3 regions of the Collimonas arenae genome follow, and region 2 is predicted to be linked to each of the others. Evidence: predicted binding sites of a transcription regulator. Region 2 holds the regulator's gene; each other region holds the start of a gene.
What was found. Region 2 encodes LexA, which represses DNA repair genes until DNA is damaged. Its sites were predicted from a motif close to ACTGTATNNNNATACAGT; they were not measured.
Positions count from the first base shown of each region.

Region 1: the regulator LexA is predicted to act here: its motif matches at 2,646-2,663, upstream of recA (recombinase RecA).
Region 3: the regulator LexA is predicted to act here: its motif matches at 1,962-1,979, upstream of imuA (translesion DNA synthesis-associated protein ImuA).

Region 1 is NZ_CP009962.1:4,887,128-4,891,342, forward strand. Features, by position in the region: gene LT85_RS21535 (DUF2889 domain-containing protein) at 1-553, opposite strand, end outside; gene recX (recombination regulator RecX) at 816-1,277, opposite strand; gene recA (recombinase RecA) at 1,479-2,597, opposite strand; gene ggt (gamma-glutamyltransferase) at 3,009-4,215, shown strand, end outside.
Region 2 is NZ_CP009962.1:2,360,856-2,365,070, forward strand. Features, by position in the region: gene LT85_RS10555 (inositol monophosphatase family protein) at 83-886, opposite strand; gene LT85_RS10560 (RNA methyltransferase) at 1,045-1,821, shown strand; gene lexA (transcriptional repressor LexA) at 1,867-2,517, opposite strand; gene rpsF (30S ribosomal protein S6) at 2,880-3,248, shown strand; gene priB (primosomal replication protein N) at 3,294-3,620, shown strand; gene rpsR (30S ribosomal protein S18) at 3,662-3,946, shown strand; gene rplI (50S ribosomal protein L9) at 3,973-4,215, shown strand, end outside.
Region 3 is NZ_CP009962.1:2,187,202-2,191,416, reverse strand. Features, by position in the region: gene LT85_RS09845 (amino acid ABC transporter permease) at 199-951, shown strand; gene LT85_RS09840 (amino acid ABC transporter permease) at 954-1,667, shown strand; gene imuA (translesion DNA synthesis-associated protein ImuA) at 2,023-2,808, shown strand; gene LT85_RS09830 (Y-family DNA polymerase) at 2,741-4,215, shown strand, end outside.

The DNA.
Region 1 (4,215 bases), 2.5 Mb from region 2:
CAGGTGGGCTGCATGCCCACTTCGGATAATATTTGGCGACGACTGCGCCTTCACTGCGTAATGCGTGGCATCGATCGAGCTGGGCCGGCTTTTTTTGCTCCGCCACGGGATCTGCGTTGCGGTCGATCTCGCCGCCGAAAGCCTGCAAGGCGGCGGTGGGCAGAATTTGCGCCAATTCGGTCAAATGCGTACATCCCAGAGCGCCGCCGATGCGCTCCTTAATCGTATAACGGAAGCCCTTGACCAGACTCAGGCCGATCAAGGCTTTATACGCGGGGTTGATCGTATTGCAATACCCCTGATACGGCACCGCTTCCGAATTAGCTTCGACTTCCACTATAGTAAATTGACGGTCAAGCGTCAGTCTTAACCACAGGCTGTGCAAAGGCTGGCCTGCGAATAAATTACCTGCAGGCAAAGAAAGATCGAAAGGTTTGGTATCGGTGAGATGCGCATCCACTTCCCACAAGCCGTCATCGCGCACAAAAGCTTCGATGTGAATCGCGCGGGTATACTTTAACGCTCGGCGGGAAATAGGTGGTGTCAGAGACATAATGGTGGACTGATTTGCGTGTCGCTACCACAGTTTCTATGGTAACTGCCGCTCCTGCGGTTTGCAAAAAACCCCAAAAGTGTAGCACAGCTTGGCGGGCTTAGCGATGTTGATGGACAGTTGCGAAATAACCATCGTCGGTGTTGGACATATAAATCAATACGCGAAGCAAGACGGGGAACGATGGCTTACAGAATAGACAACATGCCATTTTTGTCGCATTTCATACAGATGCAAGAACATTAGAAGCATTGCTCCAGCATCAGCTATCTTCAGTATCTTCGTCGCCGCCTTTCACCGCTGCTTGTATCGCCCGATGAGAAAACCCGCGTTGCAGCAGGAAGCGCATCTGTTTGACGCGCTCTTCAGCATTTGCCGGGACTTGATTGAATTTTTTGCGCCAGACCTCACGGGCGCGCGCCACTTCGCCACTGGCCAGATCGGCTTTGATGTCTGTCAGAGACTCAGCATCAATGCCGTGGCTTTGCAATTCGGAAAGAATGCGGCTGTTGCCGTAACGGTGTGCGCGCCGGTGAATCAGGGATTCGGAGAAACGTGTTTGCGACAATAGCTTGGCGGCTTCCAGCGTGTCGAGCAAGGCTTCGATGTCATCGCCTTCTTGCGCATAGCGCGACAGTTTGCGCGCCAGTTCCATGCGGCTGTGTTCACGTGCCGACAGATAGCGCAACGCCCTGCCCTTAAGGCTGATTTGCAGTTTGGCCATCTTCGCTTTCTGAGTAATGCTTGTTAAGTACAGCTTGTTAAAACTGCGTATTAAATATTACTTATTATAAGCATCGCTACAAACAACAACGCCTTCCAAAAATCCGTCGTGCGGAGTTTATGAAAGGCGTTTTCTTTGACCAGGACAACCCGGCTATTTGCTCAATTTGCTTAAACCGGCACTGAATCCACCGGATAAAGCTTAGACAGGTTCTTCAGCCTTGGTTGCAGCTGCAGCGGCTTTGCTGGCAGCCTTGGCTGCGGCTTTTTCACTCTTGTCGCCTGCATCCGATTTGATCACACCCAACTCAGGCACACCCAGCGAAGCGCGCACCTTGTTTTCAATTTCGCGCGCCAGTTCCGGACGTTCTTTCAGGTAGGTACGGGCATTGTCCTTGCCTTGGCCGATGCGTTCGCCGTTGTAGCTGTACCAGGCGCCCGACTTTTCAACAATCTTGGCATCGGAACCGAGATCGAGGATTTCACCTTCGCGGGATGTGCCTTCGCCATACAGGATGTCGAAGTGCGCTTCCTTGAATGGCGGCGCGATCTTGTTTTTGACGACTTTGACTTTGGTTTCGTTCCCGATGACTTCGTCGCCGGACTTGATCGAACCGGTACGACGAATATCCAGGCGCACCGAAGCGTAGAACTTGAGGGCATTACCGCCGGTGGTGGTTTCCGGATTGCCGAACATGACGCCGATCTTCATGCGGATCTGATTGATGAAAATCACCAGCGTATTGGTGCGGTTGATGCTGCCGGTCAGCTTGCGCAACGCTTGCGACATCAGACGTGCTTGCAGGCCTGGCAGGGAATCACCCATGTCGCCTTCGATTTCAGCGCGCGGCGTCAACGCCGCCACCGAGTCGACCACAATCAGGTCGACGCCGCCGGAGCGCACCAGCGCATCGGTGATTTCCAACGCCTGTTCGCCGGTATCCGGTTGCGAGATCAGCAGTTCGGACAGGTTGATGCCGAGTTTCTGCGCATAGCCTACGTCCAATGCGTGTTCCGCATCGATAAACGCGCAGGTTCCGCCCAGTTTTTGCATTTCGGCGATGGTTTGCAGGGTCAGCGTGGTTTTGCCTGACGATTCCGGGCCGTAGATTTCCACGACGCGGCCACGCGGCAAGCCGCCGACGCCGAGCGCGATATCCAGGCCGAGCGAACCGGTCGAGACGACTTGCACCTCTTCGACCACGGCGCCGTCTTCCATCCGCATGACAGAACCTTTGCCGAACTGCTTTTCGATCTGCGCCAAGGCCGCGGCTAGGGCCTTGCTTTTATCCGGGTTGGCTGCGGATTTTTTATCGTCCATGGTTATTCTTTCGACAAAAGAGGTGAGATATCTGTAACTTCAGGTAGCACTGTATAAAAAAACAGTGATTTATGCAAGCACTGTCGCATTTTTCCAAAAAACCTGTCGCTATATTGTATGTGCAGAAAGCGCTTTCCGTAGCCTTGATCATCCGAATCCGTCTTGCCGGCCCAATCTTTGGGCGCGGACTTAAGCACGGAACCGGTGAATTACGGCGCAGCATGGCGGGCTCAGATTATGCTTAATACGCATATACTCATCCGGGAAAGTAAAAAGACCAGCCGCATGATCGAGAGCGGTGCAATAATTGTGACGCCTGTCTGCGCATGCAGATAGTTGCGCCATATTCAAAGCTGGGGGCAGTCGTTTGCCCGCTAATAAAAGGGAGAAAGTATGCGTATTACATATTTGATGAAACCGTTGGCAGCATCGATATTGCTGCTGGGCTTGCTGGGCAATGCGCAGGCGGCATCCGCGCCGGCGGTCGAAGCGAAGAACGGCATGGTGGTGACGTCCCAACACCTGGCTTCGCAGGTCGGAGTCGACATCCTTAAAATGGGCGGCAACGCCATCGATGCAGCGGTCGCGGTCGGCTACGCACAGGCGGTAGTAAATCCATGCTGCGGCAATATCGGCGGCGGCGGCTTCATGACCATCCACCTGGCCGATGGCCACGATACCTTCATCAACTTCCGTGAAACGGCGCCGGCGGCAGCCAGCGCCAATATGTACCTGGACGCCAACGGCAAAGCGATCACCAACGCCAGCCTGTTTGGCTACCTGGCAGCCGGCGTGCCGGGCACCGTGCTGGGTCTCGACACTGCGCAAAAGAAATACGGCAAACTCACGCGCGCCCAAGTCATGCAGCCTGCGATCAAGCTGGCGCGTGACGGTTATATCCTGAACCGCGGCGATACCGACATCCTCGACACCACCATCGCCCAGTTCAAGAAAGACCCGGAAGCGGCACGCCTGTTCCTGCGCCGCGACGGTACGCCGCTGCAGCCGGGCGACCGTCTGGTGCAGAAGGATCTGGCCAAGACCCTGGAAGCCATTTCGCGCAACGGTCCTGACGCTTTCTATAAAGGCGCCATTCCGGCCGCTGTGGAACGCGCATCCAAGGCTGGCGGCGGCATCATTACGGCAGCCGACTTTGCTGGCTACAAGATCAGCGAAAGCGCGCCCTTGTCATGCAACTACCGCGGCTATGTGTTTGTTTCCGCACCGCCTCCAAGCTCCGGCGGCGCCACCATGTGCCAGATCCTTAATATTCTGGAAGGCTATGACATGAAGGCGCTGGGCTTCCATTCGGCGTCGGCAGTGCACTACATGACCGAGGCGATGCGCCATTCGTATATGGACCGCAATACCTTCCTGGGCGACCCTGCGTTCGTCAAAAATCCGCTGGAACGCTTGATGAGCAAGGAATACGCAGCGTCGATCCGCGAAAAAATCAGCGCCGACAAGGCCACGCCATCGGTAGAAGTACAACCGGGCATGGCGCCGCATGAAAAGCCTGAAACCACGCATTACTCGATCGTCGACAAGGACGGCAATGCAGTTTCCACCACCTACACCATCAACGGCCGCTTCGGCGCCGTAGTGATTGCGCCTGGCA
Region 2 (4,215 bases):
AAAAAACAGTTTTACCGGTTACCGCAAAATTACCGTGACGGAAGCGCTCTGCAGTAACGGCCGTGCTGTAACCGGCGTTCTATTATTTCTTGGCAAACGGTGACAACAAACCAACCATCTGGGCAAATACCTTAGGGCTGCCGGCGAGTACGTCACCCTTGTACAGGTAGTCGGATTCGCCGCTGAAATCGCCAATGATGCCGCCCGATTCGCTGATCAGCAGTGAGCCGGCAGCGATATCCCAAGGCTTCAGCCCTTTTTCGAAGAAGCCGTCGAGGCGACCTGCGGCCAGGTAGGCCAGGTCGAGAGCGGCTGAGCCGGGGCGACGCAGGCCAGCGCAATTTTGGGTCATGATACGGAACATCTTCATGTACTCATCCATGGCCGGACCTTCGGTTTCACGGAACGGGAAGCCGGTACCAATCAGGGCGTCGGCGATCTTGTCGCGCTTGCCTACGCGAATCCGCTTGTCGTTCAGATAGGCGCCGGAACCCTTGGTGGCGGTGAACAAATCGTTGCGGGTTGGGTCGTAGATCACCGCTTGCGTGATCTGGCCCTTGTGCTGCAATGCGATCGAGACGCAGTATTGTGGGAAGCCGTGGATAAAGTTGGTAGTGCCATCCAGCGGATCGATGATCCAGACGTTTTCGTTGTCGTCATGCAGATTGGCGGAGGCGCCAGATTCTTCGGCCAGGATTGCGTGATCCGGGTAGGCATTCTTCAAGACGTCGATGATCGCCGCTTCGGCAGCCTGGTCGACTTCGGTGACGAAGTCGTTATGCTGTTTCTTCGTTACCTTCAGCAGATCGAGGTCGAAAGAGGCGCGCGAAATGACTTGGGCACCGCGACGGGCGGCCTTGATGGCCGTATTGAGCATTGGATGCATAATCGAGGTAGGGTTCCGTTAAAATGGCGGCACTGTGCCAACCGGGAACAGAACCACCACTATGATTAATAATAATGAACGATGCGGACGTGCAGATGAATATTTTGATAAATAAGCAGCTTTTAGTCGCAGAAATCCGCGTTATGGCGCTATTTTAAATGAAGCTGGCCAAAATCAATACGTCTCTTTTCAACCGCCTGCGCTTTGTGCTGGTCGAAACCAGTAGTCCTGGCAATGTTGGTGCGGCTGCCCGCGCTATCAAAACCATGGGTTTTTCCGAGCTGGTCCTGGTCAATCCGCGCTTCCCCGATGTGTTGCAAAGAGATGAGGCCGTTGCATTTGCCAGCGGCGCACAAGACATCCTGGCTTCAGCGCGGATCGTTGCTACTGTCGAAGAGGCTTTGGAGGGCTGCAACTTTGCTGCGGCGCTGAGCGCACGCTTGCGCGAATTTTCCCCGCCTTTGACTGCCCCGCGCGCGTTGGCCGCCCAGTTGGCCGCTGATGCCAGCCTGAACGCTGCGGTGCTGTTCGGCAGCGAGCGCTACGGTCTGCCGAATGAAGTGGTCGAAAAGTGCAATGTCTTACTGAATATTCCTGCCAATCCTGAATATTCATCGCTGAATCTGGCGCAGGCTGTACAAGTGCTGGCTTATGAATGCCGGGTAGCTGCCAGCGAGGATTTGCCTTTGCCGGTCGGCAGTGAAATTGGCTTCCAGGGCAATGCCGCCAGCCTGAGCGATATCGATGGCATGTTTGCACATCTGGAGCAGGCCTTGATCGAGATTGAATTCCTTGATCCTGTCAGCCCGAAAAAACTGATGCCGCGCCTTAAGCGCCTGTTTTCCCGCGCCCAGCTGGAAACCGAGGAGGTCAATATCTTGCGCGGGATCGCCAGTCAGATTCTGACTAAGCGGCGTCGCCTTGATCGTTCCTGAGTTCGGTAGCCAGACGATATCAGCCGGCTGTTGTCCTGTTTTCAGTTAGTTCCAGCTGCGCAGTAGGCCAACCGCCAGGCCTTCAAGGGCGAAATCTTCCTGGCTCGGTGTCACGATAATAGGTTCAAAATCCGGGTTTTCAGGAAGCAACTGGATCACCGAGCCTGATTTCTGATAGCGCTTGACAGTCACGTCGTCGCCAAGGCGCGCGACGACAATCTGGCCATTTCTGGCGCTGTCGGTTTTCTTTACTGCCAACAAGTCGCCATCCATGATGCCAGCGTCGCGCATCGACATGCCGCGCACCTTCAGCAAATAATCCGGTTTGGCGCTGAACAGGGCGGGGTCGACATTGTAGGTAGCCTGGATGTGTTCTTGCGCCAGGATCGGCGATCCGGCGGCAACCCGTCCAACCAGCGGCAGGCTGAGTTGCATCAGGGCGGGATGCGGCAACGCCAGTTGTGTGCCTTGGCTGCGCAGGGTGGTTTCGGTCAGGCGGATGCCACGCGAGGTGCCGGGCGCTATCACGATGGCGCCCTTGCGCGCCAGCGCTTGCAAGTGTTCTTCGGCCGCATTGGCTGAACGAAAGCCAAGCTCGGTCGCTATTTCAGCGCGCGTCGGCGGAAAACCCGTGTTTTCGATGGCGTCCTTGATCAGGTCGAGGATTTGCTGTTGGCGGGCGGTCAGTTTGATCATAGGTATTTGTTTGCAATATTCGCAAGGCAAGGTTTAAGAGCCGGTGCAGCCGGACTGCGCTGCCCCCAACTGTTCAATTCAGGTAAGGCGGCTAAAGTACATAAGGTACGGTTGCGCAAAAAACGTATTTAATGCCATTGCATTAGTGCTGTGTATATCAACAGTCTGTATTTTTGTACAGTATTTGTGCAAATGCAAGATAAATGATGCGATTAAACCACTTCCTTATGCGGAAGTAGTTGCAGGCGCTTGAAAGCATTGAGTTTTGTTGCAATTGCGCGTACTATTGCTGGTTTTCCTCTTCCCACACTCGTCTTGACGCCGAGGTGGGCGATTCTTCAATCCGTCCAAAAGGAGCTTACATGCGTCATTATGAAATCGTATTTATCGTCCATCCTGATCAAAGCGAGCAAGTGCCTGCAATGATCGAACGCTACAAAGGTATCGTCACAACACGTGGCGGCACTGTACATCGCGTGGAAGACTGGGGTCGCCGTCAACTGGCTTACCTGATCCAGAAACTGGCAAAAGCGCATTACGTCTGCCTCAACATCGAGTGCGACAGCGAAACTCTGGCTGAAATCGAAACCGGCTTCAAGTTCAATGATGCAGTGTTGCGTCATCTGACTGTCAAGCTGAAGAAGGCCGAAACTGGTCCTTCGCCAATGATGAAGGCTGTGCAGAAGGAAGATGCTGCCAAGAGCCATCGCACTGAAGCGCCGGCAGCCTAATTGCCCGACCTATCAGCGATCCTATAGCCATCGAGTCCATCAGGAGTGAGTCAAGCCAATAACGTGTTTCAGCTGGTTGCCGATATTGCCGAACGTGAAGTCATCCGTTATACGCCGGCAGGCATTCCGATTGTATCTGCAAATTTGCAGCATCGGTCGGAGCCGATTGAAGCAGGAATCAAGCGTTTGATCGAATTCGAAATTGCCGCACTAGCTGTTGGCGAGATTTCGGGAAGATTCAGTCAGGCGCAGTTGGGTGGTACTTTCTGGTTTACCGGGTTCATGGCACGCAAGAGTCGCAATGGTAGAAGTCTGGTATTTCACATCACGGATTTCGCTGCGATAGAAGCAGATGCTTCCTCAGGAACATAGCTGAAATTGCAGATTAATTATTTTAGATACAGGAGCCAAAAATGGCATTCGGTAAAAAGTTCGATAAAAGTAAACTGAAAAACAAGCGTCAACAACAAAACCCGCTGTTCAAGCGCAAGAAATTCTGCCGTTTCACCGCTGCACACGTTGCCAGCGTTGACTACAAGGACGTCGACACGCTCAAGGATTTTGTTCAAGAAAACGGCAAGATCATGCCAGCACGTCTGACCGGCACCAAGGCAATCTATCAACGTCAAGTGGATACTGCGATCAAGCGCGCACGTTTCCTGGCGCTGCTGCCATACACCGATCTGCACAACGCTTAATTGACGACTTGAAATAGGAGAAAAATATGCAAGTTATTCTGTTGGAAAAAGTCGTTAATCTCGGCAATCTGGGTGAAGTTGTTCGCGTCAAGGACGGTTACGCACGTAATTTCCTGATCCCGCAACGCATGGCACGTCGTGCTACAACTACAGCTATCGCTGAATTCGAAGCGAAGCGCGCTGATCTGGAAACAGCAGCAGCAGCCAAGCTGGCTGTGGCGCAAGGCCAAGGCGAAAAATTGAGCGGTCTGACTGTTCAAATCTCGCAA
Region 3 (4,215 bases), 170 kb from region 2:
ACCCTTGCGGTTCGCCAGTGTTTTTTTGTTTAGAGGCTGCTGCGAACACACCTGGCGTTGTTACGTCGAGGCGACCATCCGTTCCTAGCCGTACTGCTTGTACTGTCTTCGTCGGCGCGCCTAGCCATCTGTGTTCGCAACAGCCTCTTAGATCTGATTAGCCCCATTGGTAGCAGCAAAGGTAACAGCAAAGTAAAAATGACTGAATTTCAATCGCTTCTTGGGCAAATGCTGGCCCCGAAATACATCGGCTGGCTCCTCGACGGCCTATCGATGACACTCTACGTTTCTGCGGTGGTCAGCGTGCTGTCGACCTTGCTCGGTATCGTGATTGCCGCAGCGCGTTCCAGCCATCGACGCTGGCTGTCATTGCAGGCGGCAACCTTTCTTTCGCTCTTCCGCAATACGCCGCTGCTGGTGCAACTTTTTTTCTGGTATTTCGGCGTCTCCAGCCTGCTGCCTGAAGGCGCCGGAGCGTGGCTGAATACGGTGCATGACGTGGCGCTGGGGCCGTACCTGAGGCTGACATGGCCCTCGTTCGAATTACTCTGCGCGGTGCTCGGCCTGAGCCTGTATTCCGCCGCCTATATCAGCGAGGAAATCCGTGCTGGCATGCGCGGCGTGGCCGAAGCACAGCGGCTGGCAGGGGCTGCACTCGGCTTCAGTAGCTGGCAGGTATTGCGTTATGTGATCCTGCCACAGGCGACACGTATCGCCTTGCCGCCCCTGCTTGGCCAGTACATGAACATCATCAAGAACACATCCCTGAGCATGGCTATCGGCCTGGCTGAACTGTCTTACACCTCGCGCCAGGTCGAAGCACAAACCTTCAAGACGTTTCAGGCTTTCGGCGTAGCGACCTTGTTTTACATCGCCGCCATCGCCCTGCTCGAAACCATCGGACAGCTGATCCAGCGTCGGCACAAACTGATCAGCGGCGGCCAGCGATGAGCATACAGTTGAGCGTGCTGACGGACAACCTGCCGTATCTGCTGTGGGGTGCTTATCCCGACGGTCCGCTGGGCGGCGCAGCCTTGACTGTGTTGCTCAGCCTGGGTTCTGCGCTGGCTTCGGCTGTGCTGGGCCTGGTGCTCGGCGTCAGTTTGTCGTTGTCGCGCGGCTGGCTGAATCTGTTGCTGACCATGGTGCTTGGCTTCTTTCGGGCGATTCCAGTGCTGATGCTGATTTTCTGGACGTACTTTTTACTGCCTGTTGTGTTCCATATCGATGTGCCTGGCGTGCTGTCCGTAATGTGCGCGCTGGCGCTGATCGGCGGAGCTTATCTGGCGCATTCGGTACATGCCGGTATCAGCGGTATCCGCACAGGTCAATGGGATGCCGGCTTGTCCCTGGGAATGACACGCATGTCGGTGTTGCGCTATATCGTGCTGCCGCAAGCGCTGCAGATGATGCTGCCGTCCTTTGTCAATCAATGGGTGACGTTGATCAAGGACAGTTCATTGGCTTACATCGTCGGCGTGGGTGAATTATCGTTTGTGGCGGCGCAGGTGAATAGCCGGGTAATGATTTATCCAGCCGAGATATTCTTGTTTATCGGCTTGATCTATTTTCTGCTGTGTTCCGGACTCGGCTGGTTTGCGAATCGGGTTGCGGGTTATTTTCGCTCAGCCCGATATAACCCGCCGCTTCAGGCCACTGCTGCCTAAGAGGCTGTTGCAAACACATCTGGCGCTGTTGCCCTTGCAGGGCGCGCCGGGCTTGCAAGCCCGGGCCGTTCCGCAGGCAGACGACAGTGTCGTCTGAAACCCCTGCTACACCCTCCTAGCCGTACTGTTCGTACTGTCTTCGTCGGCGCGCCTAGCCAGCTGTGTTTGCAACAGCCTCTAAGTAGTCGCCGATAGTAGTCGCCGATATTTACGCCTTTTCCATGCCAAACGTAATGGAATCTTTATCTGGCTAAGATTCGCTGCATGGATTGACTAAGTCAGGATTGAATTTATACTGTACATATATACAGTATAATTTATCATCCCTTAAGTCATCCATTGTTTCAATTTCGTCATGTCTTACTCTGCCAGCGCCTTCTCCAGCCATGCCGCTGCGGTTCAATCAGTCGTTTCGACCTTGCCGCATGCCTTGTGGCGCGCAAATCAGATGGGGTCTTACCAGGGCTTGGTCACGGCTTCCGGCCATGCATTGCTGGACCGGGAACTGCCAAACGGAGGCTGGCCACATGCGACGCTGATCGAACTGCTGCTGCACCAGGCCGGCTGCGGCGAAATGCGTCTGCTGCAACCGGCGCTGGCGCAGATTGCCCAACAGCGCCGGATCGTGCTGCTGCAACCGCCGCACCTGCCGCAGATCGCCGCCTGGAATAGCGCGGGGTTGCCCGGAGAGAAATTACTATGGATCAAGGCCGCGCGTAGCACTGATGCCCTGTGGTCGGCGGAACAGGTCTTGCGCAACGGCAGTTGCGGCGCACTGCTGGTATGGCAATCGCAGATTCGCAGTGAAGCTTTACGTCGCTTGCATCTGGCGGCGCAGGCCAGCGACACCATGCTGTGGATGATCCGCCCCTTGAACGCCGCGCACGAATCGTCACCCTCCCCTTTGCGCCTGTCATTGCAGCCGGCGCGAAATGGCGTCGAAATCCAGCTGCTCAAACGCAAAGGCCCCCAGCACGAACAGGCTTTTTACCTGCCCTTGCCTGCGATCATTCCTGAAATCACGCCGGTGGCGGCTCCGGTTATTTTTCTCAACCCTTCGGCATCACCTCACCATGGCTCTCTGGATAGGCATACATCTTCCACTGCTCGCGCTGGAAACCTTGCGCCCGCGCTGGGCTAAGCCCTGCATGCTCGCCGTCATGGAGCACGACCAGGTGCTGACCATGACAGCCAGCGCGGCTGCCGGCGGCATACGGCCGGGCATGCGCCGCGGCGGCGTGCTTGCGCTGGCGCCGGAGGCCTTGCTATGCGAACGCGAAGCGGCGCGAGAACAAGGCGCACGCGACGACATCGCACTGACGCTGTTGCAATACACGCCCGAAGTAACGCACGCTGAAGAGAATTCGCTGCTGCTTGACGTCAGCGCCAGCTTGAGCGCTTTCAGCGGGCGGCTTGCTCTGTGCCGCCGCATCCGCGACAGCATCCAGACGCTCGGCTTCACGCTTCAGTTAAGCATGGCGCCGACAGCCCAAGGCGCGTGGCTGCTGGCCCGTTACCGCTGCCAGCACCGCACTCCGCCGTTACCCAGGCAACGGCGCAGCCTGCACATCGCTGGCATGCAGCGGCGGCTGGATGCCTTACCGTTCATGATCTTGCCGGCAGTGCGTCCCTATCAGGATTGGCTGGCGGGCATCGGCTGCAAAACCTTGGCCGATCTGCGCAAATTACCGCGCGCCGGTTTGCAGCGACGCAGCGACAAACAGGTGCTGGAAAGCCTGGACCACGCCTACGGCGCGACGCCGGAAATATTTGAATGGGTACAAGCGCCGCTTTCCTTTTCCGCCTGGCTGGAATTGCCAGACCGGATCGAACACGCCGAAGCGGTGCTGTTTGCGGCGCGCCGCCTGATTTTGCAAATGATAGGCTGGCTGGTGGCGCAGCAACTCGCGGTCTCCTGCTTCGTACTGTCGCTGGAACATGAACGCGGTCGCCAGGCGATTGCGCCAACCGCATTGGAAATCGCATTGGCGGAACCGGCCTGGCATGAAGAGCACCTGTTGCGTTTGCTGAAAGAGCGGCTAGGCCGCTTGCAACTCGATGCGCCGGTCATCGCCTTGCGCCTGCAAGCCACCCGCGTAGCGCCGATGCTGCCGCCGACTGCTTCACTGTTTCCCGAGCCAGGCGGTACGCCGGGTGCTTATGCACGTTTGCTGGAATTATTAAGCGCACGGCTCGGCAGTGAAAACGTGCTGCAGCCTGCAGCATACGCCGATCACCGGCCGGAAGTCGCCAACGCCTGGCAAGCCGCCACCGACCAGCTCCGGCGTGCATCTGACGACACCATCCGTAGCGTCCAGCCGCAACGCCCGTTCTGGCTGTTGAAAACGCCGCTAGCCTTGACGACCCGCAACCACCGCCCTTTCTACAGCTCTCCTTTACGGCTACTTGTCGGACCTGAACGTATCGAATGCAGCTGGTGGGACGGCGTGGCGGCGGTACGCGATTACTTCGTCGCCGAAGGCGAAGAGGCCGCCTGCTATTGGATTTACCGGGAACGCAGCGGCGCCGAAGTCCGCTGGTTCTTGCA